DNA from 3 places in the Pantoea jilinensis genome. Region 3 is predicted to be linked to each of the others. Evidence: riboswitches for the same ligand, from Rfam matches in the RefSeq annotation. Region 3 holds a riboswitch; each other region holds the start of a gene.
What was found. A riboswitch is a leader RNA that binds a small molecule or an ion and turns the genes downstream of it on or off. The one in region 3 is predicted to bind thiamine pyrophosphate.

Region 1 (10,119 bases), on a different replicon from region 3:
TGACATTGAACACTGGTTGTTTCAGAAGTCTCATTAATAACCTGCCCGCAGCGCTCGCTGCGGGCGCTTATCACTCACTGCCGATAGCGTAGCGCTGAACCGGCGTGATGCCTTTAATCAGCTTGTTATCAAACAGAAATTGCTCATAAGCCTGATAGCGTGCACGATCCAGTTTTGCCGGATCGGCGGCGAACAGCGGCAGCGTGGCACGCCATGCCTGATGGTTTAGCGGTGTATTCAGCTCAGGATGCTCGCGGGCAAAGATCAGCCAGTTCTCCTCAGGATGCGCCTGCAGCTCCGCATTTCCCTTCTTCAATGCCCGCAGAAACTTCTGAATCTTCTCCGAGTGCGCCTCGTCACGGTTGGCGACGATAATCAGCTCGTCATAAGCGGGAACACCATAATCCTCGACGTTAAGCACCACGGGTTCTTTGCCGGCAAGTTTCAACTCCAGCGCTTCAATATTGCGATAGCCGCCGATAACCGCATCTACCTGGCCGGTCATCAGGGCACTGGTGAGCTGAAAATTAACGTTAATCAATTTGACCTGATCGGCTTTGACGCCGTCATGGGCCAGCATGGTCGCCAGCGTCGCCTGTTCAATACCACTCACTGAATAGCCGATGCGTTTACCTTTTAAATCCGCCGGTTTTTTTACCGTTTTGTCTAACGTCATCAGTGTGTTCAGTGGCGTGTCAATCAACGTGCCGACCCGCATCAGTGGCAATCCCTGATCGGCGAAGAAATGCAGCTGAGGCTGATAGGTAATGGCTAAGTCCGCCTGCTTTGCCGCGACCAGACGTGGCGGCAGGGCCGGATCGGAAGGCGGCACGATATTTACCTCCAGTCCTTCAGCGGCAAACGCGCCGGTCTGCTGCGCCACCATAATTGGCGCGTGATCGGGATTGATATACCAGTCGAGTACCAGCGTCAGTTTTTCCATCGCCTGAACCTGAGTGGTTAAGGTGGCGCTGAAGAGCAGGGTTAACAGGGGCAGTTTAGTCATGGGATTTCTCATTTTAAGGGTCATCAAATTGTCTCAGGAGCCCAGCTAATCAGGCGGCGCAGCAGGCGATCGATAGTCAGCCACAGGGCGAGGGTCATCAGCACCAGAATGAACAGGGCAGCGAAACAGAGGTCGCTCTGCATCCGGGCATTGGCATTCAGCATCACGAAACCCAGCCCTTCCGCTGAGCCGACCCATTCGCCGATAATTGCCCCTATCGGCGCGACGGCCGCCGCCATCCGTAACCCTGAACCCAGCGCAGGCAGCGCCGCTGGCAGCCTGACATGGCGCAGTTGTGCTGAAGGGGAAGCGCCCATAGTGCGAGCCAGGTCAAGGTAGCCGGGCGTAACGCGGCGCAGGCCATCAAAAAAGCTGGAGGTTACCGGGAAGAAGATCACCAGCACGGCCATCGCGACTTTGGCGCTCATGCCAAAGCCAAACCAGAGAACCAGCAGCGGAGCCAGCGCAAATACCGGAATCGCCTGGCTGGTGATCACCAGCGGCATCATCCAGCGCTGTAACCACGGTGAATAGGTCATGCCAAGCGCCAGCACACCACCCAGCAGCACGCCGAGCGCCATGCCGCTGAGGATCTCGGTCAGGGTAATCAGAGTGTGATAGCTGAGATAGTCAGCGTTCTGCCACAGCGCAATAGCGACTGCAGCGGGCGAGGGCAGCAGAAAGGCGGGAATGCAGGTCAGCGTGGCCAGCCACCATGCTGCAATCAGACCGGCAAACAGCGTAATTCCACGACGCAAACGGACGAAACGTGTGCTCATCTGGCTATTCCGCTTAGCTGTTTCAACAGTGCGGCCTGACTTCGTATTAAGCCGGCGTCATCGGCTGCCCTTGGCGGCAGGCCCTGTAGTGGTGGAGAGGCTTCGATTCCCGCCGCACCGATCACCAGCAGGTGATGACTGAGACGACAGGCTTCGGCGGCATCGTGGGTGATCAGCAGCACCGTGTGACCGACCAGCACCTCCGCCGCCAGCATCTGAATCTCATGACGGGTCAATGCATCCAGCGCGGAGAATGGCTCATCCATTAACACAACAGGCTGACGCGTGTAGAGAGTGCGGGCCAGCGCAGCGCGCTGACGCATCCCGCCGGAGAGTATAGCGGGGCGCGCGCGGGCGCTCTGGCTCAGCCCAACCCTTGCCAGCAGATACTGCGCCCAGTCGCGATCGGCTTTCTCGCCTTTCAGCCGACTGGCCAGGCAGACATTTTGCTCAATCGTCAGCCACGGATAGAGCAAATCCTGTTGCCCCATCCAGGCGATGCGTCCGGTCAGCGGAAGGCCATCGCTGCCGCTAATCTGTCCCGAACTGGGTGGCGTAAGACCGGCAATGACACGCATCAGGCTGCTTTTGCCTGCACCGCTGGCACCCAGTAACGCCGTAAATTTACCCCCGGCGATCTCCAGATCAAGCTGACTGAAAAGTTGTTGCTGACCCAGCGTAAGGCTGAGCTGGCGAACTGAAATACCTGGCGGTGTGGCATTGCACAGCTGGCTCATGGTCTGACCCGAAGATAGGCAGCGTGATCTATCCCCATCTGCCAGAATGCCGCTTCCAGCCGGGTCGCAGTGGTGAAAATCTCCGCCAGCCGATCAAAACGTTGTTCTCCGGCGCGCTGCTGAGCCAGCGTTTCAAAAAGTATCAGTGACGAGCCTACCCCGGCCAGATAGGCTTCATCGCCGTAATTTTCAATCCATTCGGCGTAAGGGTTGCCCTCAATGCGCGTCGCAGGATCATCCAGCAAAGTCAGGCCGATTTCAGCGTAACCGGCAACACAGGGCATCAGCGCCGTTATGAGCTCCAGTGCATCGCCGGTGTGACCGGCATCCAGCACATAACGGGTGTAATTGAGCGTTTCCGCTGCTTCGGGTTCACGTGCCATTGTTGCCTCGCTGATGCCCCATTGCTGGCAGTAAGCGAGGTGCAGCGGCAGTTCACCGATAATCGCGTTAAGTGATGCCGTAGCGCGTCGTAGAGCGTCAGGCTCAGAGAGTTTGCTGATCAGCAGACCCCAGGCACGGGCGAAGTGGAGCAGGAAGAGATAATCCTGGGTGAGATAGTGACGGAAGGCGGCAGGAGGCAGCGTACCCTGACCGAGTTGCTGCACAAAATCGTGCCTTACATAGGCGTGCCATTGCGTGCCCGCCTGCTGGCGCAGACGACCATAGAAACCGGTCTCGAAAAGCGGATGTGACATGGGATCTCCATTAAAAGGGAGATCCGGGCATACGGTCTGGAACAGGGGATAGTGCAGGAAATGTGACAGAAAATCTGCCGACCCGTCCCTTCGCTGGCATGACCCAGATCAGGTTCAAAGGGTTCGGCTTTCGCCATCTCAGCCCATGACAGGACACCCCTCGGAGACATTCGTTATACGATAATTAGTGCCTGAGTACAACGCATGCGTCAGTGTTATGCTCAGGCACGTCTGCTAAGCAACAGTACATTCAGATGTGCTTTTTAAGTGACAGTGTCACTCAAGATCTGCGCCATTACTGGCAATCACTTTCTTATACCACCAGAATGATTTTTTTCGCGTACGCGCCAGCGTGCCGTTACCCAGATCGTCGCGGTCTACGTAGACGAAACCGTAGCGCTTGCTCATTTCGCCGGTCGAGGCGGCAACCAGATCGATACAGCCCCAGCTGGTATAACCCATCACCGGCACGCCATCTTCAATGGCGTCGCCCATCGCGCGGATATGTTCACGCAGATAGCTGATGCGGTAATCGTCATTAATCTCGCCATTCGCGTCGACTTCATCGCGTGCGCCCAGGCCATTCTCCACCAGGAAGAGAGGCTTCTGATAGCGGTCATACATCATGTTCATCGTGATACGTAACCCCAGCGGATCGATGCCCCAGCCCCAGTCACTGCGTGGCACATGGGGATTAGTCAGGGATTTCACCACGTTGGCGGCGCTACTGTTCTGCTCGTTCATCTCTGCCGACGCGCAGCGTGAGGCGTAGTAACTGAATGAGACAAAATCGACGCTGTTTTTCAGAATGTCGGCATCACCGTCAGCGATCTCCAGCGTCACACCTTTTTCACGGAACACGCGGGCAGCGTAAGCCGGATAGGCACCGCGCGCCTGTACATCTATAAAAAAGAGGTTTTCGCGGTCTTTCTCCAGTGCAGCCCAGACATCTTCCGGTTTGCTCGACCAGGGATAGAAATTGCCGCCGGCCAGCATGCAGCCGACCTGATTGACCGGATTCACTTCATGCGCGATTCGCGTAACCAGCGCGCTGGCAACCAGTTCATGATGTGCCGCCTGATATTTTACCTGGTCTCTATTCTCGCCGGGTTCAAAGACCAGGCCAGCCCCGGAAAACGGACTGTGCAGCAGGATATTGATCTCGTTGAAGGTCAGCCAGTATTTCACCAGTCCATCAAACGCCTCGAAACAGCTTCGTGCGTAACGGGCAAAAAAATCGACCATTTTGCGATTGCGCCATGAGCCATATTCCGTGACCAGATGCATCGGGACATCAAAATGGCAAAGCGTGACCAGCGGTTCGATATTGTATTTCCGGCACTCTTCGAAGACCGCACGATAAAACGCAATGCCTTCCGGATTAGGCGTCAGTTCGTCACCGTTAGGATAGAGCCGGCTCCAGGCAATTGAGGTGCGGAACACGCTGAACCCCATTTCGGCCATCAGCGCAATATCTTCCGGATAGCGGTGATAGAAATCGATAGCGTCATGACTGGGGTAGAACTCGTCGTCACGCAGGGCAAAACGTTTTTCCAGACCCAGTTTAACCGGCATCCGGTTTGGGCCATGGGGGATCATATCGACGGTGGTTAAGCCCTTTCCGCCCTCACGAAAACCACCTTCACTCTGGTTAGCGGCCAGCGCGCCGCCCCATAAAAACCCTTGCGGGAACCTTGAATCAGACATGCAATCCTCTTTTTTGGGTCAGCCTGACCCTTTTCCTAATGGCTATTGATCGCGTTAGCGCGTTCGGTAGCAGGCGCAGGTTGCGCAGCGCTTTCGGGTTCTGTCTCAGGAATATCCTCGAAGCCTAACAGTAGCGTCAGCACGAATGACAACACCACCGAGAGCACCATGACCGCACCGACCCAGACAATACTCATGGGATTGGTGGGATCGAAGAACTGTACGCTGGTAAAGAGGCCGGGTGAGGCCATAGAGTGGCTGGCCAGCCCGCCAATGCCCGCAACCGCGCCACAGATAAAACCACTGATCAGACAGGCGATCAGTGGGCGTTTCAGGCGCACTGCAACGCCATACAGCGCCGGTTCTGAAATCCCTGCGATAATGGCTGATGCCGCTGCCGCCAGTGCGGTCTGGCGCAGTTCACGGTTTTTAGTGCGGAACGCCACCGCCAGCGACGATCCGCCCAGCGACAGATTGGCGCCGATCTCTGACGGCATCACCATGCCTTCTTTGCCGGTTTCGGCAATGGTCTGGATAATGGTTGGTGTGAAAACCCGGTGCATACCGGTCATCACCAGCAGCGGCCAGATAGCGCCCATAATCGCAACAGAAAGCCAGCCAAGATAACCATGCACGGTGTAGACCAGCGCGGAGATGCCGCTGCCGATCCAGATACCAATCGGGCCAATCAGCACAATCGCAATGGGTGCTGCAATCAGCACAATCAGCATCGGTTTCAGGAAGTTTTTAGTGACCGCAGGGGTGATGCGATCCACGCCTCGCTCAATGTGTGACAGGATCCACGTCATCACCAGCGCCGGGATCACCGTATAGGTATATTTCACCGCGGTGACCGGAATGAAAGCGAACTCGACCGGCTGGCCCTGCGCCGCTTTTGCCATCAGCTCAACAAAATTGGGATGGACCAGAACGCCGGCAATGGCAATCGCCAGCGACATATTAGTTTTGAACTTCAGCGCCGCTGAGGCGGCAACCATGATCGGCAGGAAGAAGAATGCCCCGTCGCCAATGACGTTGAGGATCACCAGCGTTGATGAACCTTTTTCAAACACGCCCGCCATATCAAGAATCATCGCCAGCAGTTTCACCATGGACCCACCAATAATGGCTGGGATCAATGGCGACATGGTGCCCACCAGCGCATCCAGAATGCCTGCGCCAATACTTCTCAGGGTAATTTTGCGTTTCACCGGCACAGTCGAAGCTGCGCCGGGCGATCCCAGTTCCAGCACCGCCTGGTAAGCCTGCGATACGTTATTCCCGATGATCACCTGGTACTGGGTATCGTTGTGTACCACGCCCATGACACCTGTGATGGCTTTAAGACGTGGATAGTCGACCTGTGTTTGATCCTTCAGGACAAAACGCAGGCGGGTCATGCAGTGAGTGACGGCTTCGATATTGGTGAGGCCGCCAAGCGCATCGACAATGGCGCGTGACACCTCGGCATAGTTCATGGGCATGATCGCTCTTCTCTGTAGGGTAAATCGGTCAAAATTTTTATGTTTTTAATGCCTGCAAGCAGACAAATAGGAAACCGGTTTCACAAAATCATGAAGGTCTTTACGTTCGGCGACAAGAGTATAAATCGGGCAGATTTCTATTTTGTGAAGTGCATCACCTGCTAAATTTGATGATGTGCGTATACATACCGGGTAAATATTTCCAATATTGAGAGGCTTAGGTAAACTGCAGGACGACGTAGCAAAGGAGCATCACAATGACAACGATTCAGGAAGTAGCAATTAAGGCGGGCGTTTCAAAAGCGACAGTGTCACGTGTGCTCTCCGGTAATGGCTACGTCGGACAGGAAAAACGTGAAAGGGTGTTGAAGGCGATTGCAGAAACCGGGTATCGGCCTAATTTGCTGGCCCGCAATCTGGCGACAAAAACGTCTCAGACAATCGGACTGGTCATCACCAACACGCTTTACAGCGGCAGCTACTTTACTGAGTTAATGGCCCACTCCGCACGCATGATGGAGCAGCAGGGCCGTCAGCTGATTCTGGCGGACGGCAAGCACACCGCCAGGCAGGAAGAGGCGGCCATTCAGTTTCTGCTCGATCTGCGCTGTGACGGCATCATCATCTATCCGCGCTTCCTCAGCATTGACGCGCTGGATGCGATTATCTCCAGCCACAAACAGCCCATTCTGGTTATTAACCGGCGGCTGCGCGTCAACCACAGCTACTGCATTTACAGCGATCAGCACGCCAGCAGTGCCACGGCCGTGGGCTATCTGCTGAACCAGGGACACCGCGATATCGCATTTATTACCGGTTCGCAGGATTCCCCGACCGGCGTTGAGCGCCTTAACGGTTATCGTTCTGCGCTGGCGGCAAAGGGCCTTAACGCTGACGACCGCCATATTGTGGCGGGTAAATGGACGGCGCAGAGCGGTATGGCAGCCGTCGACACGCTCCTTGAGCGCAACGTGTCATTTACTGCGCTGGTGGCGAGTAATGATGAGATGGCGATTGGTGCAATCAAACGCCTGACCGAGTGCAACATTGCAGTGCCCGATCAGGTCTCGGTAATAGGCTTTGATGATATCCCGCTGGCACCCTATATCACGCCGTCATTATCGAGTATGAAGCTACCGGTCACAGAAATGATCGACGAGACGATCAACCGCCTGGTAACCATGCTGGACGGGGGTGACTGGCAGACTCAGGCGCCTTTCACGGCCAGCCTGATGATGCGGGACTCCGTGACTAAAGGCCCCTGGTCGGCTTAACCTGTCGCGATCTGTATCACCTCGATCCCCTGTTCGCTGAGTTGCACGACCGTCGCGGAATCCAGTGTCTCATCAGTAATTACATGCCCGACCTGAAAGCCGGATGAGAGCGGATAGGGGTGAATCTGACCAAATTTAGACGCGTCAGTCAGCGCATAGCTTTCAGCGCCTTTCGCCAGCACTGCATCTACCACATCACAGCGCAGCATATTGCGGCCGGTGAAACCCGTCTCCGGATGCCAGCCATCCACACCAACAAACGCTTTGTGAAAATGGACCTGCTGAATGGAATAACGCGTCAGCGGACCCACAACGGATTCACTGCTTTTCTGCAATAATCCGCCAAGCACAATCACTTCACAGGCAGCCTCACGCAGAAGCTGGGCAATATAGTGGCTGACGGTAATCAGCGTAAGGTCCGCACGATCGGCCAGCGCCCGCGCCAGCAGCGCATTGGTACTGCCCCCTTCGATGAAAACCGACTCACCCGCCTGCACCAGGCTGGCCGCATGTCGTGCCAGCGCCTGCTTGGTAGAATAACGGGTATTCATGCGGGTGCCGACGTTATCGCTATCCAGTGCCAGCGCAGAGCCATGAACCCGGCGAAGCAGCCGATCACGTTCCAGCAGTGTCAGATCCTGGCGCACCGTCACTTCCGAAACTCCGGTATGCTGCGCCAGTTCACTGACAGTTACGCTGCCCCTGTCATTAACTAATTGAATGATCTGATGATGTCGCGGGTTCATAATCGCGCTTCGCCGTTAAATAAAAGAGGCAGTGTAACAGGGATTATCCCGCGCCGGTGCGCGACGCGGGGTTGCGTCAGGCTAAATTCAGAGACCGTCGGCCATGGAGGTTGAGATCTTCCGGCATGAAACGTTGCTCCCATTCTGCTTCATAGTCTTCAGGCGGGAAATCGGCCGGTGAACGTCCCTGCTCCAGCGCCTCTGCAACACGACAGGCATAAGCGCGGTTTTTCTCACACATCGGTGCTGCGGGGATATACATCACGTTGCCCCAGCCTTGTTGGTTCTCAACCGGTGCAACAGCGTGAATCAAATCACAGTGCCACCACACGGAATCACCCGCCTCAAGAGCCGGTATTGAACAGAGCCCGGCAATCAGGTGCGGATGCCACTGTTCATTCACGGGCAATACCCGACCCGGCGCCACACCGCACAACTCATCTTCAGGCACATCCGAAAGCAGCGGACGCAGCAAAACGTAAGCCATCGCCTGCGGCACCGGCACCACATGCAACAGGCCCTGGCCGGGGATCATATCGGAGAGCGCGGTCCAGCCCTGAAAGGTGCGAAACACAGAACATTTGGTGGTGCCTGGCAGATCATATTCGTTTACGTCGGTACGGTGAGCCGCGTCCCAGGGATCGTATGCGGCAAATTCACCGTGGAACAGCTTACTGAAAACCTGCTGATAAGCGGGCAGCAACCAGCGTTCAAGTGCTCCTGAATCGGTGTGGGCACCCAGGCCTTTAGAGGTTGTACCCGGCAAGCGACGACGGATGCGGTCGGGATAGATAACGCTGACATCCGGATCAAACCACTGCTTGCCCTGGGAATTAAACGTCCATAGCCGGTTAAGAAAAGATTGTGCCTCTGCCATTGCCGGGCTCTGCCGCGCCTGCATTTGCGCCTGCGACCAGTAGATGGGATAGATTTCAGGACGGGAGGCAGCCAGGGTGCCAAAAAAGTCATCACCGGGCCCACGATACTGTTCATCAAAATGATTGTGATCCAGATAGTCGAGCATCGACTTATCCCAGGCCAGAGCCTGATTTCGTGCAAAATGCTGCTTAATCACCACACAACCGCGACGTTTAATCAGCAACCGGGTTTCATCTGAAACCTTTCCTTCAGTAATGTCCTGCATTGGCACGACCGGCCAGGCCGTGCCGGTTTGCGCTTCCTCTGTTTTTGCCTGCGCAATGGCAGTGGTGATGTTGTCGCAGACCTGTTTGAACAGAGCATCAACATCGCCGATTTGTTGACGTAACTGCTGTTTCATTTTGCGGATAGCGGTTTTGACGTCGTCAGGTAATGGGGTAGCCAGGGTTTCATCACGGATCATATTCTGCTCCTTTATCGTCATGGTTGAGTTTCGAATGTAATTTAAATAATCTTCATTCGTAATTTGTCGTTGAGCTTAACATTCTTTTAACGACATAAACCGTGCGCGCTAACACAACTGATGAACCGGAACGCTCTGAAATCCGTTAGCAATGTCACTATTTGCATTCTCATTAATCCACACAGCGAGTAAGCTTTATGAATCAAATCAATCAGCCGAAAGGACAGAACGGCGAACGTAAAGGGGCAGGCGAAATGGCGGTTAAGATGATTGCGGTGGATATGGACGGCACCTTTCTGGACGATAATAAGCAGTACAACGTCCAGCGGTTTTCACGTCAGTATGC
Region 2 (10,119 bases), 440 kb from region 3:
AATCTGACTTCTCGTTCCGGCCGTGCGGCGGTAAAACATCGTATGGAAGAGATGGGCTATGCCGAGCAGGATTACAATCTGGATACGCTGTATGACGCTTTCCTGAAGCTGGCCGACAAAAAGGGGCAGGTTTTCGATTACGACCTGGAAGCGCTGGCCTTCATCAACAAACAGAATGAAGAGCCGGAGCATTTCCAGCTGCACGAATTTAACGTCCAGACCGGTTCCAGCATGACTGCCACAGCCTCGGTTAATCTGGGTTGCGGCGATGTTGCTAAATCTGATGCGGCTACCGGTAACGGCCCGGTTGACGCGGTTTACCAGGCGATTAACCGCATTACCCAGTTTGACGCTGAGCTGGTTAACTACAAACTGACCGCTAAAGGCCACGGCGAGAATGCGCTGGGCCAGGTCGATATTGTCGTAAGCTACAACGGCCGCAAATTCCACGGAATTGGTCTGGCGACCGATATTGTGGAGTCCTCCGCTAAAGCGATGGTCAACGCCCTGAACAATATCTGGCGTGCCCGTCAGGTTGAACAAGAATTGCAGCGCAAATTTAAAGACCAGAAGGAAACCGTATAACCATGTCCAGTTCATCTCATATCGCAGTTTTACCCGGTGATGGTATCGGCCCGGAAGTGATGGCGCAGGCGATGAAGGTGCTTGATGCCATTCGTCAGCGCTTTGATATGCAGATCACTACTCAGGAATATGCGGTCGGCGGCATCGCTATCGATCAGCATGGAGAGCCTCTGCCACCGGCAACGGTTGCAGGCTGCGAGCAGGCCGACGCGATCCTGTTTGGTTCCGTTGGCGGTCCGAAGTGGGAGCACTTACCGCCCGCATCACAGCCGGAGCGCGGTGCGCTACTGCCGCTGCGCAAACATTTTAAGCTGTTCAGTAACCTGCGTCCGGCGGCGCTCTACAGCGGTCTGGAAGCATTTTGCCCGTTGCGCGCCGACATCGCAGCTAAAGGCTTCGACATTCTGTGCGTGCGTGAACTGACTGGCGGCATCTATTTTGGTCAGCCAAAAGGACGTGAAGGCAGCGGCCCGGAAGAACGTGCTTTTGATACCGAGGTCTATCACCGTTTCGAAATCGAGCGCATTGCCCGTATCGCGTTTGAATCGGCGCGCAAACGTCGCAACAAAGTCACCTCGGTTGATAAAGCTAACGTGCTGCAGACCTCGGTGATGTGGCGCGAAATCGTCAACGAAGTGGCTAAAGAGTACCCGGACGTGCAACTGAGCCACATCTACATCGACAACGCGACCATGCAATTGATCAAAGACCCGTCGCAGTTTGACGTGCTGCTCTGCTCCAACCTGTTTGGTGACATTCTGTCTGATGAGTGCGCCATGATCACCGGCTCGATGGGTATGCTGCCGTCAGCCAGCCTGAATGAAGCGGGCTTTGGCCTGTTCGAACCGGCGGGGGGGTCAGCGCAGGATATCGCCGGTCAGAATATTGCTAACCCGGTCGCCCAGATTCTGTCGCTGTCATTGCTGCTGCGTTACAGCCTGAATGCCGATGCGGCAGCCGACAGTATCGAACGCGCCATCAGTCGTGCACTGGAACAGGGCTACCGCACCAAAGATTTAGCCGGTGATGGCCCAGCGGTCAGCACAGATGAGATGGGCAGCATCATTGCCCGCTTTATCGCCGAGGAAAAATAAAAAAATGAAAACCTTATACCAGAAGTTATTTGATGCACATGTCGTCCATGAAACGCCAGAAGAAACCCCATTACTCTACATTGATCGCCATCTGATCCATGAAGTGACCTCGCCCCAGGCCTTTGATGGTCTGCGTGCGCACGGACGTAAAGTCCGTCAGCCGGGCAAAACCTTTGCCACCATGGATCACAACGTCTCCACGCAGACCAAAGACATTAATGCGTCAGGCGAGATGGCGCGTATTCAGATGCAGGAGCTGATGAAGAACTGCGCAGAGTTTGGCGTACAGCTCTATGACCTGAATCACCCGTTCCAGGGCATCGTCCACGTTATCGGCCCTGAGCAGGGTATGACGCTGCCGGGAATGACCATTGTCTGCGGCGACTCGCACACGGCGACGCACGGCGCCTTTGGCTCGCTGGCCTTTGGTATCGGCACCTCTGAGGTGGAACATGTGTTTGCAACGCAGACCCTGAAACAGGGTCGGGCGAAAACCATGAAGATTGAAGTGCTGGGCCAGGCATCCACCGGCATTACAGCAAAAGATATCGTGCTGGCGATCATCGGTAAAACCGGCAGCGCAGGCGGCACCGGCTATGTCGTGGAGTTCTGCGGCCCTGCGATTCAGGCGCTGAGCATGGAAGGTCGTATGACGCTGTGCAATATGGCGATTGAGATGGGGGCAAAAGCGGGCCTGGTGGCACCGGATGAGACCACTTTCAACTATCTGAAAGGTCGTCAGTTCTCGCCTCAGGGTGAGAAATGGGAGCAGGCAGTGGAATACTGGCGCACCCTGAAGTCTGACGCAGGCGCGAAGTATGATGCGGTGGTCACGCTGCATGCCGAAGAGATCGCACCGCAGGTCACCTGGGGCACCAACCCGGGTCAGGTGATTGCCGTTGATCAGGTGATCCCGAATCCGGCCTCGTTCGCCGATCCGGTTGAGCGCGCCTCAGCGGAAAAAGCGCTGGCCTACATGAACCTGCAACCGGGCATCAGACTGACCGATGTTGCGATTGATAAAGTGTTTATCGGCTCCTGCACCAACTCACGCATTGAAGATCTGCGTGCCGCCGCCGCCATTGCTAAAGGCCGTAAAGTCGCGCCTGGCGTGGTTGCCATGGTGGTGCCAGGTTCCGGCCCGGTAAAAGCGCAGGCTGAAGCGGAAGGTCTGGATAAAATCTTCCTGGAAGCGGGCTTTGAATGGCGTCTGCCAGGCTGCTCAATGTGTCTGGCGATGAACAATGATCGTCTGAATCCGGGCGAGCGTTGCGCATCGACCAGCAACCGTAACTTTGAAGGCCGTCAGGGCCGTGGTGGACGTACCCATCTGGTCAGCCCGGCGATGGCCGCGGCGGCTGCCGTGACCGGCCACTTTGCCGACATCCGTGAACTGACGACAGGAGCTTAAGTCATGGCGAATAAATTTACTCAGCATACCGGTATTGTTGCGCCGCTGGATGCCGCAAACGTCGACACGGACGCAATCATTCCTAAGCAGTTTTTGCAGAAGGTAACCCGCACCGGTTTCGGTCAGCACCTGTTCCATGACTGGCGCTTTGAAGATGACGCCGGTACGGTGCCGACGCCCGGTTTTGTGCTGAACAAGCCGGAGTTCAAAGGCACCAGCATTCTGCTGGCACGCGAGAACTTTGGCTGCGGCTCCTCACGTGAGCATGCCCCCTGGGCATTGACCGATTTCGGTTTTCACGTGGTGATTGCGCCGAGCTTCGCGGATATCTTTTATGGCAACAGCTTCAATAACCAGCTGCTGCCGGTGAAATTAAGCGAAGAGGAAGTGGATGAGCTGTTCAGACTGGTTGCAGCCCAGCCAGGCATCAGCTTCACAGTCGATCTGGAAGCACAGACGGTGACGGCAGGCGACAAAGTCTATTCGTTTGAACTCGATAGCTTCCGTCGCCACTGCATGATTAATGGCCTCGACAGCATCGGCCTGACGCTGCAGCATGAAGCGTCGATTTCGCAGTATGAGCAGAATCAGCCCGCCTTCCTGCGCTGATTGCGTTAAAGCAGGGCGACATCCCGTCGCCCTTCTTCTTTATACGTCGCGCACCCGCGCCGACATCACCAGCGCCGCTATCGCCAGCCCGAATGCCAGCCAGTAAACCGCCTCATGCCCAAGCCGCTCACTCAGTGTTCCCTGAATCACCCCAGCCAGAATCATGCCCGTTGAGATCGAATTGGTGAACATGGTGGTCGCCGCACCGGGTCGTCCTGGCATCAGATCCTGGAACCACAGCATCCCTATGCCAGCAATAATCCCGACAAACACCGCATTAAACAGCTGTAACACCATCAGCGAGGTGCGGGAGTTGAACAGCACCAGCCCCAGATAAAACAGGACGCCCGCAGCCACCGCGATCAGCATTAACCGCCGCTTGCCGATGCGACGCGCGTAATGGCCCGCCAGCAGCATCACCGGGATTTCCAGCCCGGCCGCCGTTCCCATCAGCAGACCGGCCAGTTTCTCCGGCAGACCCAGCGTTGTGCTGATATAGAGCGGCATATCAATGATATACATCGTGTTGCAGGTCCACATCGCCACCGAGGCGAGGAACAGCAAACGCACATCGCGATCGCGCCAGCCGCTCAACGGCAGCCCGCCGCTTTGCATCAGTGGCTGCGAACGTGGCACCGACGGCAGGGTAAACCAGACCAGAAGAATACACAGCAGAAACAGCACCGCGGCCACCATAAACAGCGTCACAAAGCCGTAGTTCAGCGCCAGCGCGAACGATAACGGCGGCCCAATCACCCACGCCAGCGACAGCTGCGCACGCATCACAGAACTGAACATCACTGCTTCACGCGCCGACTGATCGGCATACTCTCGTGCCAGCGCAAACAGCTGCGGCATAGAAACACTGGCCAGCGCTGACAGCAGTACACCCAGTGTCATCAGAGTCAGATAGTCGCGGGTAAAGGCAAACAGTAGCGCATTCACCAGCGCCATCAGGCAGCAGAAAAGAATGATATGACGACGATCGCCGACGCTGTCTGAGCGCTTTGCCACCAGCATACTCACTACGATACCGGCCACCGCATTAATGGTGAAAAACAGCCCGACCCAGAAGGGCCGCGCCTGTACCTCGCGCGTCAGAAACAGGCTGAGCGTCGGTGCCTGCAGAGCACCCGCGATGCCCAGCATGAACGAGGCGACCATAAAAGCGAGGTAAACCGGGTTGATGCGGCGCTGCCGCGATAACAGCGATTTCATTCGAAATCCCTTACAGAACAAACAGAGGGGAAAAAAGAAGGGTAGACGATACCGCGCAACATGAAAAAAGCCAGCAGAGATCATCTGCTGGCGGTGTAAATGCACCCTACTCAGAAAAGCACTCCGCTGAACAGCGAAGTGAGGGTCGAACGCCATTCACTGCTGAATGCCTCCCGCTCTTCCCATAGCGTAAAGTTTGCTCTTAAAATGGGGCAGGAAAAACAGAGCGCTTTTCACAGGGAGTTCCCCTTTTATGTCCTCATCACGTCTGAAGCAGCAGTTCATCCGCCTGTGGCAGAGCTGTCAGGGCCAGACGCAGGAGATTACGCTCAGCGAACTGGCTGATCTGCTGCACTGCTCGCGCCGCCATATGCGCAATCTGCTCAACCGGATGCAGGCCGCAGGCTGGCTGACCTGGCAGGCTGAAGCCGGACGCGGCAAGCGATCGCAGCTTATCTTCTGCTACACGGGCCTGGCCCTGCAGCAGCAGCGTGCCGAGGATTTGCTGGAACAGGATCGCATCGATCAGCTGGTCCAGCTGGTAGGCGATAAAAACCAGGTGCGGCAGATGATCAGCGCGCACCTGGGGCGCAGTTTCCGGCAGGGCAAGCATATCCTGCGGGTGCTCTACTATCGTCCGCTGCTCAACCTTTTGCCCGGCTCGCCGCTGCGGCGCTCGGAAACCCACATTGCCCGACAGATTTTCAACGGTCTGACGCGGATAAATGAGGAAAACGGGGAAATCGAACCCGATATTGCGCACCACTGGCAGCAGACGTCTCCACTTCACTGGCGCTTCTTCCTGCGTCCGGCGATTCGCTTCCATCACGGCAGAGAACTGGAGATGGAGGATGTGCTCGCCACGCTGGAGCGTCAGCGCCCCCATCCGCTCTTTTCCCATATTGCGCAAATCGACTCACCTGCCCCCTGGACGCTGGATATCCGTTTAAGCCAGCCCGACGAGGGCTTGCCCTGGCTGCTGGGCAGCGTCAGTGCGATGATCCTGCCGCGCGAATGGCCGACGCTGCACGACTTTGCTCGCCAGCCAGTTGGCACCGGTCCTTACCGGGTGATCCGCAATCAGGAGAGCCAGCTGAAGATCGAAGCGTTTGATGACTACTTCGGTTTTCGCGCGCTGATTGATGATGTCTCTATCTGGGTACTGCCCGACATCAGCGATGAGCTGGTCTATGCGGGTGTCCGTCTGCAGGGCGACAGCACCGATGAAGTTCAGGAGGAGAGCCGCCTTGAAGAAGGCTGCTACTATCTTTTGTTCGACCAGCGTTCAGAGCAGGGTCGAAACGAAGCGGTCCGGCGCTGGGTCAGCTACCTGTTTAACCCCATCGCCCTGCTCAATCACGCTGGTGTCGGCTATCAGCGCTACTGGTTTCCGGCGTATGGTCTGCTGCCACGCTGGCATCATCGCCGTGACCTGACGCCAGTAGAAAAACCGCCCGACTTAACCCATCTGACGCTGACCTGGTACAGCCAGCACGTGGAGCATGAAGGCATCGCGAATGCGCTACGTCCGCTGCTGGCAGAGCATGGCGTCACGCTGGAGACCCGTGAGATCAGCTACGAAAGCTGGTATCAGGGCGAAACGGAGAGTGATATCTGGTTGGGAAGCGTGAACTTTACCCTGCCGCTGAATTATTCGCTGTTCGCACAGCTTTATGAGATCCCGCTGCTGCATCACTGCCTTGCTATCGACTGGCACGGCGATGCGGCCCGCTGGCGCGAGAAAGCGCTGCCGCTGGCCGAATGGAGCAAACAGCTGGTCGACGAAGCCGGCCTGCATCCGCTGTTTCATCACTGGCTGTTGCTTGAAGGGCAGCGCAGTATGCGCGGCGTCCGGATGAATACGCTGGGCTGGTTTGATTTTAAATCGGCCTGGTTCGCCCCACCCGCGCTGTGACGCTTTCGCCCCGGCGCTGAAATGACTAGAATGTGACGTTCTCAACGGGGTGCGGCCTGCCACAAGCAAGCCGCTGAGAGAGACCCGTCGAACCTGATTCGGTTAATACCGACGTAGGGATTTGAGAGGCCTCTGTGCTCAGATCCTTTGCGACTCATCCCCTATTCTCCTGAAGGAGCGCAAAGTGTTAAACAAAGTTCTGCCGGTGCTGCTGTTACTCTCCGCCCCCGTTCTGGCGGCTAAGCCGGTTCTCACGGTCTACACCTACGACTCCTTCTCCGCCGACTGGGGCCCTGGCCCGGCGGTTAAAAAAGCCTTTGAAGCACAGTGCGACTGCGAGCTGAAATTCGTCACGCTGGAAGATGGCGTGTCGCTGCTGAACCGCGTGCGGATGGAAGGCAAAAACAGTAAAGCCGATGTGGTGCTGGGGCTGGATAACAATCTGGTGCAGGCCGCGCAGAAAACAGGTCTGTTTGCCGAAAGTCAGGTCGACACATCGACATTAAAACTGCCCGATGGCTGGCACAACACCACCTTCGTGCCGTTCGATTATGGCTACTTCGCGTTTGTCTATGACAAAACCCGGCTGAAAAATCCGCCAAAAAGCCTGAAAGAGCTGGTCGACAGCCCGGAGAAGTGGCGGGTGATCTACGAAGATCCCCGAACCAGCACGCCCGGCTTAGGTCTGCTGCTCTGGATGCAGAAAGTCTATGGCGATCAGGCTCCGCAGGCGTGGCAAAAGCTGGCGCAGAAAACCGTGACGGTCACCAAAGGCTGGAGTGAAGCCTATGGCCTGTTCCTCAAGGGCGAAGGCGATCTGGTGCTGAGCTACACCACCTCTCCGGCTTACCACATCATCGAAGAGAAGAAAGAGAATTACGCCGCTGCACCCTTTGCAGAGGGTCATTATCTGCAGGTCGAAGTTGCCGCGCAGCTAGCCAGCAGCAAACAGCCGGCGCTGGCACAGCAGTTTATGAAGTTTATGGTCTCACCTGACTTCCAGCGCACCATCCCCACCGGCAACTGGATGTATCCGGTGATTGATACGCCGCTGCCAGCAGGTTTCGCGGCGCTCAACGTGCCTTCCACCGCTCTGCAGTTCTCACCGGAAGAGGTGGCCAGCCAGCGTTCAGGCTGGATTAGCCAGTGGCAACGCGCCGTCAGCCGCTGATGCCGCGCTGGCTGATTCCCGGTTCGCTCGCCACGATATTGCTGACCATCGTGGCATTTATGGCGTTCGGTGCACTCTGGAGCGCCGCACCGGACACGGACTTACGTAGCGTGCTGCAGGATGACTACCTGCATCACGTTATCGCGTTCTCTTTCGGTCAGGCTCTGCTCTCCGCCCTGCTGTCACTGCTGCCTGCGGTGCCGCTGGCGCGGGCGCTCTATCGACGCCGTTTTCCGGGTCGTCTGTTGCTGCTGCGCCTGTGCGCCATGACGCTGGTGCTGCCGGTGCTGGTCGCGGTGTTCGGTCTGCTGACCGTCTATGGTCGCAATGGCTGGCTGGCGCAGTTGTGCCAGCTGGCAGGGATGGGTTATCACTTCTCCCCGTATGGTCTGCCAGGCATCTTGCTGGCGCACGTCTTCTTTAACCTGCCGCTGGCGACCCGCCTGATGCTGCAGGCGCTGGAGAGTATTCCGGCGGAACAGCGTCAGCTGGCGGCACAGCTCGACCTGCGCGGCTGGCATCATTTTCGTCTGCTGGAGTGGCCATGGCTGCGGCGTCAGCTGTTGCCGACCGGTGCGCTGATCTTCATGCTCTGTTTCGCCAGCTTTGCCACCGTACTGTCACTCGGCGGCGGTCCGCAGGCCACTACCATTGAGCTGGCGATCTTCCAGGCGCTGAGTTATGACTACGATCCCGGACGCGCAGCGCTACTGGCGCTCATCCAGCTCGGCTGCTGTCTGACGCTTGTGCTGCTCAGCCAGCGTTTCAGCAAGGCGATTCCCGCCGGAACCAGTCAGCTGAACGGCTGGCGTGATCCGCAGGATTCGCGTGGAGCACAGCTGATGGATGCGCTGCTGATTCTGCTGGCGCTGATGCTGCTGCTGCCCCCGCTGGCGGCGGTCATCGTCGATGGTCTGCACGGCGGACTGCGTGGCGCGCTGGCGCAGCCTGCACTGTGGCAGGCCACCTTGACGTCATTGCGTATCGCCATCGGTGCCGGTCTGATCTGTGTGGTGCTGACCATGATGCTGCTGTGGAGCAGTCGGGAACTGCGTCTGCGCCAGCGTCCGGCGGCGGCACAGTTGATCGACACCAGCGGCATGCTGATTCTGGCGATGCCAGGCATTGTGCTCGCCACCGGCTTTTTCCTGCTGTTCAATGCCACTATTGGCCTGCCTGATTCGGCAGAAGGGCTGGTGATCTTTACCAATGCGCTGATCGCCATTCCCTATGCGCTGAAAGTACTGGAAAACCCGATGCGGGATGTCGCAGAGCGTTACGGCAGGCTCTGCGATTCGCTGGATATCCACGGCTGGAACCGGCTGCGGCTGATCGAGCTGCGGGCGCTGAAACGTCCGCTTGCCCAGGCGCTGGCCTTTGCCTGCGTACTGTCGATTGGTGATTTCGGCGTGGTGGCACTGTTTGGCAACGCTGACTTCCGCACACTGCCGTTCTACCTTTATCAGCAGATTGGTGCCTATCGCGGCGCAGATGGCGCGGTCACCGCCCTGCTATTACTGCTGCTCTGCTTATTGCTGTTCACGCTAATGGAAAAATTACCAGGCCGCCATGCTGACTCTTGATAACCTCACTTACCTTTATCAGCATCTGCCGATGCGCTTCAGCCTCAAGGCCACACGTGGCGAGCGCATCGCCATTCTCGGCCCCAGCGGAGCCGGGAAGAGCACCCTGCTGAGCCTGATTGCCGGTTTCCTGCCGGTGAAACAGGGCACCCTGATGATTGACGGGCAGGATCACACCCACAGCGTGCCAGCCAGACGACCGGTTTCGATGCTGTTTCAGGAGAACAATCTGTTTCCGCACCTCAGCGTACAGCAGAACATGGCGCTGGGGCTGCATCCGGGATTAAAACTCAGCGCTGAGCAGCGTCAGCAACTGGCTGCACTGGCCGATCAGGTGGGATTAGGCGATCTGCTAAACCGTTTGCCGGGCGAGCTGTCGGGCGGACAGCGACAGCGTGTGGCGCTGGCGCGCTGTCTGCTGCGTGATCGTCCGGTGCTGCTGCTGGATGAGCCTTTTTCTGCACTGGATCCCGCGTTGCGCGGCGAGATGCTGCAACTGGTGCGTTCAGTGTGCGAAGCGCGCAGCATTACAC
Region 3 (10,119 bases):
AGACATCGTACGCCGCACAGATTTCACAGATCTCACGGAAGTGCTGATAGAGGAAACTCTCCTGATGATGGGACAGGCACCACTTCGCCATGATCGATCCGCCCCGCGAGACGATGCCGGTCAGACGTTTCGCCGTCATCGGGACATAACGCAGTAGCACGCCCGCGTGGATAGTGAAGTAATCGACGCCCTGTTCCGCCTGTTCAAGCAGCGTGTCCCGGAATATTTCCCAGTTCAGCGCCTCCGCCACGCCATTCACTTTTTCCAGCGCCTGATAGATCGGCACCGTACCAATAGGCACCGGGCTGTTGCGCAAAATCCATTCGCGCGTTTCATGAATATAACGACCGGTAGAGAGATCCATCACCGTATCGGCACCCCAGCGAGTTGACCAGACCAGCTTTTCCACTTCTTCTTCAATGGAAGAGGTCACCGCCGAATTACCGATGTTGGCGTTAACCTTAACCAGAAAGTTGCGGCCTATGATCATGGGCTCTGATTCAGGGTGATTGATATTCGCCGGGATGATAGCGCGTCCGGCAGCAACTTCCTGACGCACAAACTCGGGGGTGATGCGGGCGGGCAGATGCGCACCAAAGCTGTGACCCGGATGCTGTTGCAGCAGCACCTCACTGCGGATTCGCTCGCGCCCCATGTTTTCGCGCAGAGCGATAAACTCCATCTCCGGGGTGATGATCCCCTGGCGGGCATAGTGCAGCTGCGTGACGCGGCGCCCGGCACGGGCACGGCGCGGTGTCGGAAGGTGATCGAAGCGCAGATGATCCAGCCCCTCATCAGCCAGTCGCTGTTGGGTATAGCCTGAGCTGTTCTGTTCAAGAAGTTCGCTGTCGCCGCGTTCAGTAATCCAGCGCGCGCGCAGCTTTTCCAGGCCACGATGCACATCAATCTCTGCCGCGGGATCACCATAAGCGCCTGCCGTGTCATAGACCGGCACCGCTTCATTTTGCTCATAGAGAGGCTGTTCTTTGCTACCGCCAGTGTGGGTCGGGCTCAGGGTAATTTCACGCATGGGTACGCGAATATCCTCCCGGCTGCCGGTAATCCAGATGCGACGGGACTGGGGAAAGGCACTGCCGCTTTGCAGAGAATCGATAAATTCCTGCGCCTGGGCACGCTGTTCACGACGGGTCATTTTTGGGTCAGACATAGCAATCTTCCTGTTAAGAGGGAACGATGCTTGTCCGGAGTTCGGAAGGAGTAACCGTATAGACAGCGTAAGCGTGCTGACATACAGAGAATATTTACTCTTGTTCCCTTCGCAGGTTCTAACCTGATCAGGTTCCGCGGATCCCGAATTAACGGTCTCAGCCCAACTGGGCACTCCGACAAGAAGCTACTTTTTGCACTGGCGTCCTGTAACAGACTCCGGCGTAAAAAGCTTAAATTTCAAAGCACAAATAAAAAAGGTTCATTGGAAAGCGCTCCGCAGAACCTGTTTAGCATAAAAGGGCTGGAAGATAATCTCAACCCCTTTCCCGACGGCGATAATCAGGCCGGGCGGGCGATTTGGCTGTCATTCGCCACTGGCGGGGGGACGAGCTTGTTGTCCCATGCCAGCTGAATCAGCTTATCTTCAAGTGTAAACCGGGCTTCCAGCACTTCGCCCACTTCGGACAACGCCTGCTGGAAGGTCATGCAGTTTTCGTCATCAATCGCCTGCTGAAGGTGGCCGTCATAGAGCTGCATCAGACGTTCCGTATTGGCTTCCAGCGGGGGATAGATCTGCGCGGCAGCGATCATCGGGCTGTCGCCACTCATTTCACTGATCACGCGTTCATAGATACTGAAGTGACCCGCAGAAAGATAATCGACCAGGCCATGACAAAAGTTGTCGAGCGCCTGTTCATCCAGACGCGTCAGCGCCTCTTTATTAGGTTTAAGACCCACCAGGTGATAATAGGTCACCAGTAGCTGACGACGGGCTTCAAGCCACGAATCGACCAGTTCATTACTGCCACCTACGCGTTCAGCCAGGACGTCTAACTGGTTAAGCATATCTAACTCCATGTGAGTTATAGTTGTTTATCTACACACTTAACATCAGGGCTTCAGCGTGCGATTTGACGCTAAGGATGACGAAATAAATGCAATGCGAAATCTCAAGCGTAGACGCTGGATGGTGGATTGTCAGCCATGAACAGAAAATTTGGTTGCCACAAGGTGATTTACCCCACGGAAACGCCGAAAAATTTGGTTTAACTGGCAGTAAGGCCCGGACCATCGGTGAGTGGCAGGGCGAAAAAGTCTGGCTGATTTGTGAACCGCGTTCTGCCGATATGTTCTCAGTCCGTCAGCTAATCGATCAGGATGCAGCGCTGTTTCAGCTGGTGGGTCGCGGTGTTCAGCTGGCGGAATTCTACCGTTCTCATCGCTGGTGCGGCTATTGCGGCCATGAAATGCATCACAGCAAACATGAATTTGCCTGTCTCTGCAGCCATTGCCGCGAGCGTTACTATCCGCAGATTGCACCCTGCATTATTGTGGCGATCCGTCGCGGCGATGAAATCCTGCTGGCGAACCATGCCCGCCATCGCAATAAGGTCTATACCGTGCTGGCGGGGTTTGTCGAAGTCGGTGAGACACTGGAGCAGGCCGTGGCCCGTGAAGTGATGGAAGAGAGCAATATCCGCGTCAAAAATGTCCGTTACGTGACCTCCCAGCCGTGGCCCTTCCCGCAATCGCTGATGACAGCATTTATGGCAGAGTATGACAGCGGCGATCTGCAACACGACGGCAAAGAACTGCTGGATGCGGCCTGGTTCCGTTTTGATGACCTGCCGTTGCTGCCACCTCCCGGCACCGTGGCGCGTCGTCTGATTGAAGATACTGTCGCCCTGTGCCGCGCCGAAGCGTGAAAGTGCTACACTACACGCCTGTTATTGAGAGAGTGTTGAGATGAGTGAACTGAAGAACGATCGTTATTTGCGTGCCCTGTTACGCCAGCCAGTTGATGTCACGCCGGTATGGATGATGCGACAAGCCGGTCGCTATTTGCCGGAGTACAAAGCGACACGCGCCCAGGCGGGTGACTTTATGTCGCTATGCAAAAACGCCGAGCTGGCCTGCGAAGTCACCCTGCAGCCGCTGCGCCGTTATCCGCTGGATGCCGCTATCCTCTTCAGTGACATCCTGACCATTCCTGATGCGATGGGACTGGGTCTCTACTTTGAAACCGGCGAAGGCCCGCGTTTCTCTAACCCTGTGACCTGTCGCGCTGACGTTGAGCGTTTACCGGTACCCGATCCAGAAATGGAACTGGGCTACGTGATGAATGCGGTCCGCACCATCCGTAAGAACCTGAACGGCGATCTGCCGCTGATTGGCTTCTCAGGCAGTCCATGGACGCTGGCCACCTACATGGTGGAAGGTGGCAGCAGCAAGGCGTTTACCAAAATCAAAAAGATGATGTATGCCGATCCGGCTACGCTGCACGCGATGCTGGATAAGCTGGCCGACAGCGTCATCCTCTACCTCAATGCTCAGATCCGCGCCGGTGCGCAGTCTGTCATGGTGTTTGATACCTGGGGCGGCGTGCTGACCGGTCGTGATTATCGCGAGTTCTCACTTCACTACATGCATAAAATTGTTGATGGCCTGCTGCGTGAAAATGACGGTCGCCGCGTGCCGGTGACGCTCTTCACCAAAGGCGGCGGGCAGTGGCTGGAAGCGATGGCAGCCACCGGTTGTGATGCGCTGGGTCTCGACTGGACCACCGATATTGACGACGCCCGCCGTCGCGTGGGCGACAAAGTTGCGCTACAGGGCAACATGGATCCTTCAATGCTCTATGCGGCACCGGAGCGTATTGAACAGGAAGTGGCCGGCATCCTGGAACGTTTTGGCTCGGGTACCGGGCATGTCTTCAATCTGGGTCACGGCATTCATCAGGATGTACCACCTGAAAATGCGGGTGTCTTTGTTGAAGCGGTGCATCGTTTATCACGTCCCTGGCATCAGGAGTAATTATGGACATTGCCGCACTCCGCGCTGAGCAGTTACAACGCGCCGCTGAGGTAGTGCGTGAGGATGACTTTGATGTGCTGCCGCCCCGTTTTATCGGCGGGGCGGACGTTGGATTTGAGCAGGAAGGCACCGTAACGCGGGCGGCGATGGTGATACTGGAGTATCCCTCGCTAACGCTGGTGGAGCATCGTATCGCGCGCGTTGAGACCACCATGCCCTACATTCCGGGCTTTCTCTCATTCCGCGAGTATCCGGCACTGATGGCCGCCTGGCAGATGCTGGAACAAAAGCCGGACCTGCTGTTTGTGGATGGGCACGGTATTTCGCATCCAAGACGACTGGGCGTCGCATCGCATTTTGGCCTGCTGGTGGATGTGCCGACGATTGGCGTTGCGAAAAGCCGTTTGTGCGGTCGTTTTGACGATCTGGACGCGCAGCCCGGGAGCCGGCAGCCGCTGATCGACAAAGGTGAGCAAATTGGCTGGGTATGGCGCAGCAAGCTGCGTTGTAATCCGTTGTTTGTCGCCACGGGTCATCGCGTCAGCCTGAATACTGCGCTGCAGTGGGTCGAAAACTGTACGCGCGGTTACCGGTTGCCGGAACCGACCCGCTGGGCCGATGCGGTTGCCTCGAACAGAACCGCTTTCCAGCGCTGGCAAAACGCGCTTTAACACTGTTTGTGCTGCGGTTTTGCAGTTACACTGCGGCCAGCGAAACGAATAAGAGCCACCTTTATGTTACAAAATCCCGTTCATCTGCGTCTGGCGAAGCTGGAAAGCTGGCAGCACCTTACGTTTATGGCCTGCCTGTGCGAGCGCATGTATCCCAACTATCGGGCGTTCTGCGAGCAGACTGAATTTGCCGATCCGGCGCTCTATCGTCGCATTCTTGATCTGATCTGGGAAAACCTGACGGTCAAAGATGCGAAGATTAACTTCGACAGCCAGCTGGAAAAGCTCGAAGCTGCCATTCCGGATGGCGATGCGTTTGACGTTTACGGCGTTTACCCGGCTATTGATGCCTGCGTGGCACTAAGCGAAGTCGTGCATGCGCAGCTGAGCGGTGAAACGCTTGAACATGCAATTGAAGTCAGCGAGACGTCAATTACCACTGTCGCTATGCTGGAGATGACCCAGGCTGGACGCGAAATGACCGATGACGAGCTGCGTGAAAACCCGGCTATCATCGATGAGTGGGACCTTCAGTGGGAGATTTTCCGCCTGCTGGCGGAGTGTGAAGAGCGCGACCTTGAATTGATTAAAGGTCTGCGATCTGATCTGCGTGAAGCTGGAATTAGCAACATCGGTATAAATTTCCAGCAGTAAGGCGATAAAACGTGACTTCAGGCCCGAATTAGCGCGCCTGGAGGCTTCACATTGGCCCCCTGTCTGGTCTACATTTGGGGGGCTGAAAATTGTGGCTATCGGTGCGTGCAGGCAGAAGAGTGCCAGAATATGGCTTTTCCCTCGCACTCGTTGCTTAGCAAGCGATAAATACACTTTAAGGATAACTTATGAACAAGACTCAACTGATTGATGTGATCGCAGAAAAAGCTGACCTGTCTAAAACCCAGGCAAAGGCAGCGCTGGAATCTACTCTGGCTGCGATCACTGAGTCTCTGAAAGATGGTGATGCTGTACAACTGGTTGGTTTTGGTACTTTTAAAGTGAACCACCGCGCTGAGCGTACCGGTCGTAACCCGCAGACTGGCAAAGAGATCAAAATCGCTGCAGCAAATGTACCGGCATTCGTGTCTGGTAAAGCGCTGAAAGACGCCGTTAAGTAAGACGTCGCACTGCGGTTAAGCTTTAAAACAGGGGGCGTTTCGCCCCTTTTGTTTAAGAGGCCAGCCATCATGACCCCGCTGTTTCAGCGTTTTTCTATTCTGTTTCTCTCCCTGATTCTTTTCGGTTGCAGCTCAACTCCGGATATTCCTCCTTTTTCTGCCAGTGGCTATCTTGCCGATCGTGGTGTTGTCCGTATCTGGCGCAAAAATAGCGATCATCAGTCGGTCCATATTCGCACCCTCTATACACCCTTCAGTGGCGGTGAAGGTGAAGTGACAGATTACGTCTGGCTGGAAGGGTCGTTGATCAGCATTCAGCGCCAGGTAAAGGGCAAACAGCCTGACGATGTGACCCTGCGCTTTGATCAGGCGGGTGGTCTCAACTTCATGCAGCGCCAGCTTGCAGGGCGGCGTGAGGCGGTCAGCCCGGATGCCATTGAGCTCTATAAGTTTGATGCGGAGCGGATGCGTAACCTCAGCGATGCGCTTTTAAGCGGCAGGGTGTTTCTGAAGCAGGGACACTGGCTGGGAAGCGATCGACTGGAGACGTGTGAAGGCCAGCAGGTCAGACCCGCTTTTGACGCTGACGATCGGCAGTTGCTGATACAGCAGCAGCAGAGCGCATCGGCACCGCTCATGGTGTCGTGGCTTGAAGCGCCGGAAGGGCTACAGTTGTTGCGGGTCAGTCAGCAGGATGACTGCTCACAGCAGCCGACAGAAGACGATATGTGAAGTGAAAAGGGGGCACGCTGTGCCCCCTGTGCTTATTTACGATTAATGGCGCGGTAGCCAATATCGCGGCGACAGAAGCTACCCTGCCATGAGATCGGCTTTGTCAGCTCGTAAGCCCGCTTTTGTGCGGCTGCTACGTCGTCGCCCAGCGCGGTGACACACAGCACGCGGCCACCGTTGGTCAGCACCCGATCTTCTTCCAGACGTGTTCCGGCATGGAATACCTTACCGTCAGCCACTTCCTCCAGTGGCAGGCCATGAATCTGGTCGCCCTGCGCATAATCACCCGGATAACCGCCAGCTGCCAGCACCACACCCAGCGCAGGTCGTGGATCCCATTGTGACGTTTTCTGATCCAGCTTACCGTCACAGGCAGCCAGGCAAAGATCGACCAGATCCGACTGCAGGCGCAGCATGATCGGCTGCGTCTCCGGATCGCCAAAGCGGCAGTTGAATTCGATCACTTTCGGCTGTCCGGTATGATCGATCATCAGGCCCGCATAAAGAAAACCGGTGTAGACGTTGCCTTCAGCGGCCATGCCACGCACGGTCGGCCAGATCACCTGATCCATCACGCGCTGGTGGATCTTATCGGTAACCACCGGCGCCGGGGAGTAGGCACCCATGCCGCCCGTGTTGGGACCGGTGTCGCCATCACCCACACGCTTGTGATCCTGGCTGGTGGCCATGGGCAGCACATGCTCGCCGTCCACCATCACGATGAAGCTGGCTTCTTCGCCCTCCAGAAACTCTTCAATCACAATGCGGTGTCCGGCATCACCAAAGGCGTTACCGGCCAGCATATCCTGAACCGCATCTTCAGCTTCCTGCAGCGTCATCGCGACTATCACGCCTTTACCTGCGGCCAGACCGTCGGCTTTGATAACGATTGGCGCGCCTTTCTCACGCAGATACGCCAGAGCAGGCTCAACGTCGGTAAAGTTCTGGTACGCCGCGCTGGGGATCTGGTGACGCGCCAGGAAATCTTTGGTGAAGGCTTTAGAACCTTCCAGCTGTGCAGCGGCCTGAGTCGGACCGAAGATAGCGAGGCCTGCCTTACGGAACGCATCGACCACGCCGATCACCAGCGGCGCTTCAGGTCCGACAATCGTCAGATCGATCTTTTCGCGCTGGGCAAATTCCAGCAGGGCGGGAACATCTGTCGCACTGATCGCAATATTCTGAAGCGCAGGCTCTAATGCGGTGCCCGCGTTACCCGGCGCGACAAACACCGTTTCCGCTAACGGCGACTGAGCCGCTTTCCAGGCCAGAGCATGTTCACGTCCGCCATTACCGATTACTAAAATTTTCATCTGTTACTCTCCAGAACAATTAATGGCGGAAGTGGCGCATGTCGGTGAAGATCATGGCAATGCCGTGCTCATCAGCCGCCGCAATCACTTCTTCATCACGGATGGAGCCGCCAGGCTGGATAACACAGCTCACGCCGGACGCCGCTGCAGCATCAATTCCATCACGGAACGGGAAGAAAGCATCTGACGCCATGGCGGATCCTTTGACTTCCAGACCTTCATCGGCTGCTTTGATACCTGCAATTTTAGCGGAGTAGACGCGGCTCATCTGCCCGGCACCTATACCAATTGTCATGTTGTCGCGCGCATAAACAATGGCATTGGACTTAACAAACTTCGCCACTTTCCAGCAGAACAGCGCATCACGCAGCTCCTGTTCGGTTGGCTGGCGTTTGCTGACCACGCGCAACTGGCTGGCATCCACCATACCGAGATCGCGATCCTGGACCAGCAGGCCACCATTGACGCGTTTGAAATCCAGTGCGGCAGTACGGTTTTGCCACTGACCACAGATCAGCACACGGACATTCTGTTTAGCCGCGGTAATTTTCAGCGCGGCTTCGGAAACGGCGGGTGCGATGATCACCTCAACAAACTGGCGGCTGATAATCGCCTGAGCCGTCGCTTCATCCAGCTCGCGGTTAAAGGCGATGATGCCGCCGAACGCGGAAGTTGGGTCGGTCTGATAAGCCCGCTCATAGGCTGCCAGCAGATCATCACCGGTTGCGACACCACAAGGGTTTGCATGCTTGACGATGACGCAGGCGGGTTCACTGAACTCTTTGACACACTCGAGTGCAGCATCGGTGTCAGCAATATTGTTATAGGAGAGTGCCTTGCCCTGAACCTGCTGCGCAGTGGCCACTGAGGCTTCACTGATATTCTCTTCTATATAGAAGGCTGCATCCTGATGGCTGTTTTCGCCGTAACGCATGTCCTGCTTCTTAATGAAGTTCAGATTCAGGGTACGCGGGAAACGGCCAGCGGGCTGATTGCGTTCACCGTGATAGGCGGGCACCAGGGTGCCGAAGTAGTTAGCGATCATGCTGTCATAAGCGGCGGTGTGTTCGAAGGCTTTGATTGCCAGATCGAAACGGGTCTCAAGCGTCAGTGCGTTCTCATGAGCGTCCATTTCAGCAATGATGGCATCGTAGTCGCCGCTGCTGACCACAATGGCGACATCTTTATGGTTCTTTGCAGCAGAGCGCACCATGGTCGGGCCACCGATGTCGATATTTTCCACTGCATCTTCCAGTGAACATCCTTCACGGGCGACAGTCTGTGCAAAGGGATAGAGGTTAACGACCACCATGTCGATTGGGCTGATATCGTGCTGCGCCATGATGGCATCATCCTGGCCGCGACGACCTAAAATGCCGCCATGCACTTTCGGATGCAGGGTTTTGACGCGTCCATCCATCATTTCCGGGAAGCCGGTGTAGTCAGAGACTTCAGTGACAGCCAGACCCGCATCCGCCAGAAGGCGAGCGGTTCCACCTGTGGAGAGCAGCTCGACACCGCGACTTGAGAGCGCCTGAGCAAATTCGAGGATACCGGCTTTGTCAGAGACACTGAGCAATGCGCGGCGTACAGGACGAGGTTGTTGCATGGTGGTTTATCCCTTGGCTTTGTTTCGCGTATATAAGAGCGTTACGTCAGGCTTCATAGCGGTTTTCTCTTCTATATAGGAAGAAAAGATCAAAAACCTCAGGTAACGCCCCGAAAAGGGGTGTCCGGAATATTGCCCGGCATTGTAGCGAAAACGTTTGCGCGATGCTCGCCTAAATTCATATAGCCCGCTCTGTGTGGATAACATTGTGTGTAACTGCGTATAACAGCGGCTTTTGCTGTGGAATGCAGCGAACGCTCTCTTTTATGCAATTTATGGGTTGCGACTCTCCGACAACTCCCTATAATGCGCATCCATCAACACGGAACACCGGCAACGGGAAGCGGGTTGAGAGGCACAGGAGACTGCGCCGCCGGAGAAAAACTTCTGAAATAGAGGTTGACTCTGCAGGAGGAAAGCGTAATATACGCCACCTCGCGACAGGACGCTAACGCACTGTTCGCACTGCTCTTTAACAATTTATCAGACAATCTGTGTGGGCACTCGCAGGATTGATATCAGCGTCTTAGGACGCAACAAAATATCAAAGCCTCACGAGTGAACACATAATGAAATTCATTATGACGTTTTACAGATGAGCACCGCTTAACTTGTTTAAGCAAATCAAACTTAAATTGAAGAGTTTGATCATGGCTCAGATTGAACGCTGGCGGCAGGCCTAACACATGCAAGTC

Region 1: linked by a shared signal. The riboswitch ahead of tenA (TenA family protein) and the one ahead of thiC (phosphomethylpyrimidine synthase ThiC) in region 3 are both predicted to bind thiamine pyrophosphate.
Region 2: linked by a shared signal. The riboswitch ahead of thiB (thiamine ABC transporter substrate binding subunit) and the one ahead of thiC (phosphomethylpyrimidine synthase ThiC) in region 3 are both predicted to bind thiamine pyrophosphate.

Annotation. Positions count from the first base shown of each region.
Region 1 is NZ_CP077748.1:108,085-118,203, forward strand. It holds gene KTJ90_RS19975 (sensor domain-containing phosphodiesterase) at 1-37, shown strand, start outside; gene KTJ90_RS19980 (ABC transporter substrate-binding protein) at 71-1,006, opposite strand; gene KTJ90_RS19985 (ABC transporter permease) at 1,030-1,785, opposite strand; gene KTJ90_RS19990 (ABC transporter ATP-binding protein) at 1,782-2,522, opposite strand; gene tenA (TenA family protein) at 2,519-3,220, opposite strand; TPP riboswitch at 3,289-3,391, opposite strand; gene KTJ90_RS20000 (6-phospho-beta-glucosidase) at 3,497-4,927, opposite strand; gene ascF (PTS cellobiose/arbutin/salicin transporter subunit IIBC) at 4,963-6,411, opposite strand; gene KTJ90_RS20010 (LacI family DNA-binding transcriptional regulator) at 6,669-7,685, shown strand; gene KTJ90_RS20015 (DeoR/GlpR family DNA-binding transcription regulator) at 7,682-8,431, opposite strand; gene KTJ90_RS20020 (DUF1479 domain-containing protein) at 8,508-9,773, opposite strand; gene KTJ90_RS20025 (Cof-type HAD-IIB family hydrolase) at 10,028-10,119, shown strand, end outside.
Region 2 is NZ_CP077746.1:3,386,079-3,396,197, forward strand. It holds gene leuA (2-isopropylmalate synthase) at 1-585, shown strand, start outside; gene leuB (3-isopropylmalate dehydrogenase) at 588-1,679, shown strand; gene leuC (3-isopropylmalate dehydratase large subunit) at 1,684-3,090, shown strand; gene leuD (3-isopropylmalate dehydratase small subunit) at 3,094-3,699, shown strand; gene KTJ90_RS16035 (MFS transporter) at 3,739-4,917, opposite strand; gene sgrR (HTH-type transcriptional regulator SgrR) at 5,171-6,832, shown strand; TPP riboswitch at 6,868-6,970, shown strand; gene thiB (thiamine ABC transporter substrate binding subunit) at 7,017-8,003, shown strand; gene thiP (thiamine/thiamine pyrophosphate ABC transporter permease ThiP) at 7,979-9,586, shown strand; gene thiQ (thiamine ABC transporter ATP-binding protein ThiQ) at 9,573-10,119, shown strand, end outside.
Region 3 is NZ_CP077746.1:3,825,090-3,835,208, reverse strand. It holds gene thiC (phosphomethylpyrimidine synthase ThiC) at 1-1,168, opposite strand, end outside; TPP riboswitch at 1,256-1,356, opposite strand; gene KTJ90_RS18050 (Rsd/AlgQ family anti-sigma factor) at 1,510-2,016, opposite strand; gene nudC (NAD(+) diphosphatase) at 2,106-2,876, shown strand; gene hemE (uroporphyrinogen decarboxylase) at 2,917-3,984, shown strand; gene nfi (deoxyribonuclease V) at 3,987-4,655, shown strand; gene KTJ90_RS18030 (YjaG family protein) at 4,719-5,309, shown strand; gene hupA (nucleoid-associated protein HU-alpha) at 5,498-5,770, shown strand; gene KTJ90_RS18020 (DUF1481 domain-containing protein) at 5,840-6,502, shown strand; gene purD (phosphoribosylamine--glycine ligase) at 6,535-7,815, opposite strand; gene purH (bifunctional phosphoribosylaminoimidazolecarboxamide formyltransferase/IMP cyclohydrolase) at 7,835-9,424, opposite strand; rRNA gene KTJ90_RS18005 (16S ribosomal RNA) at 10,057-10,119, shown strand, end outside.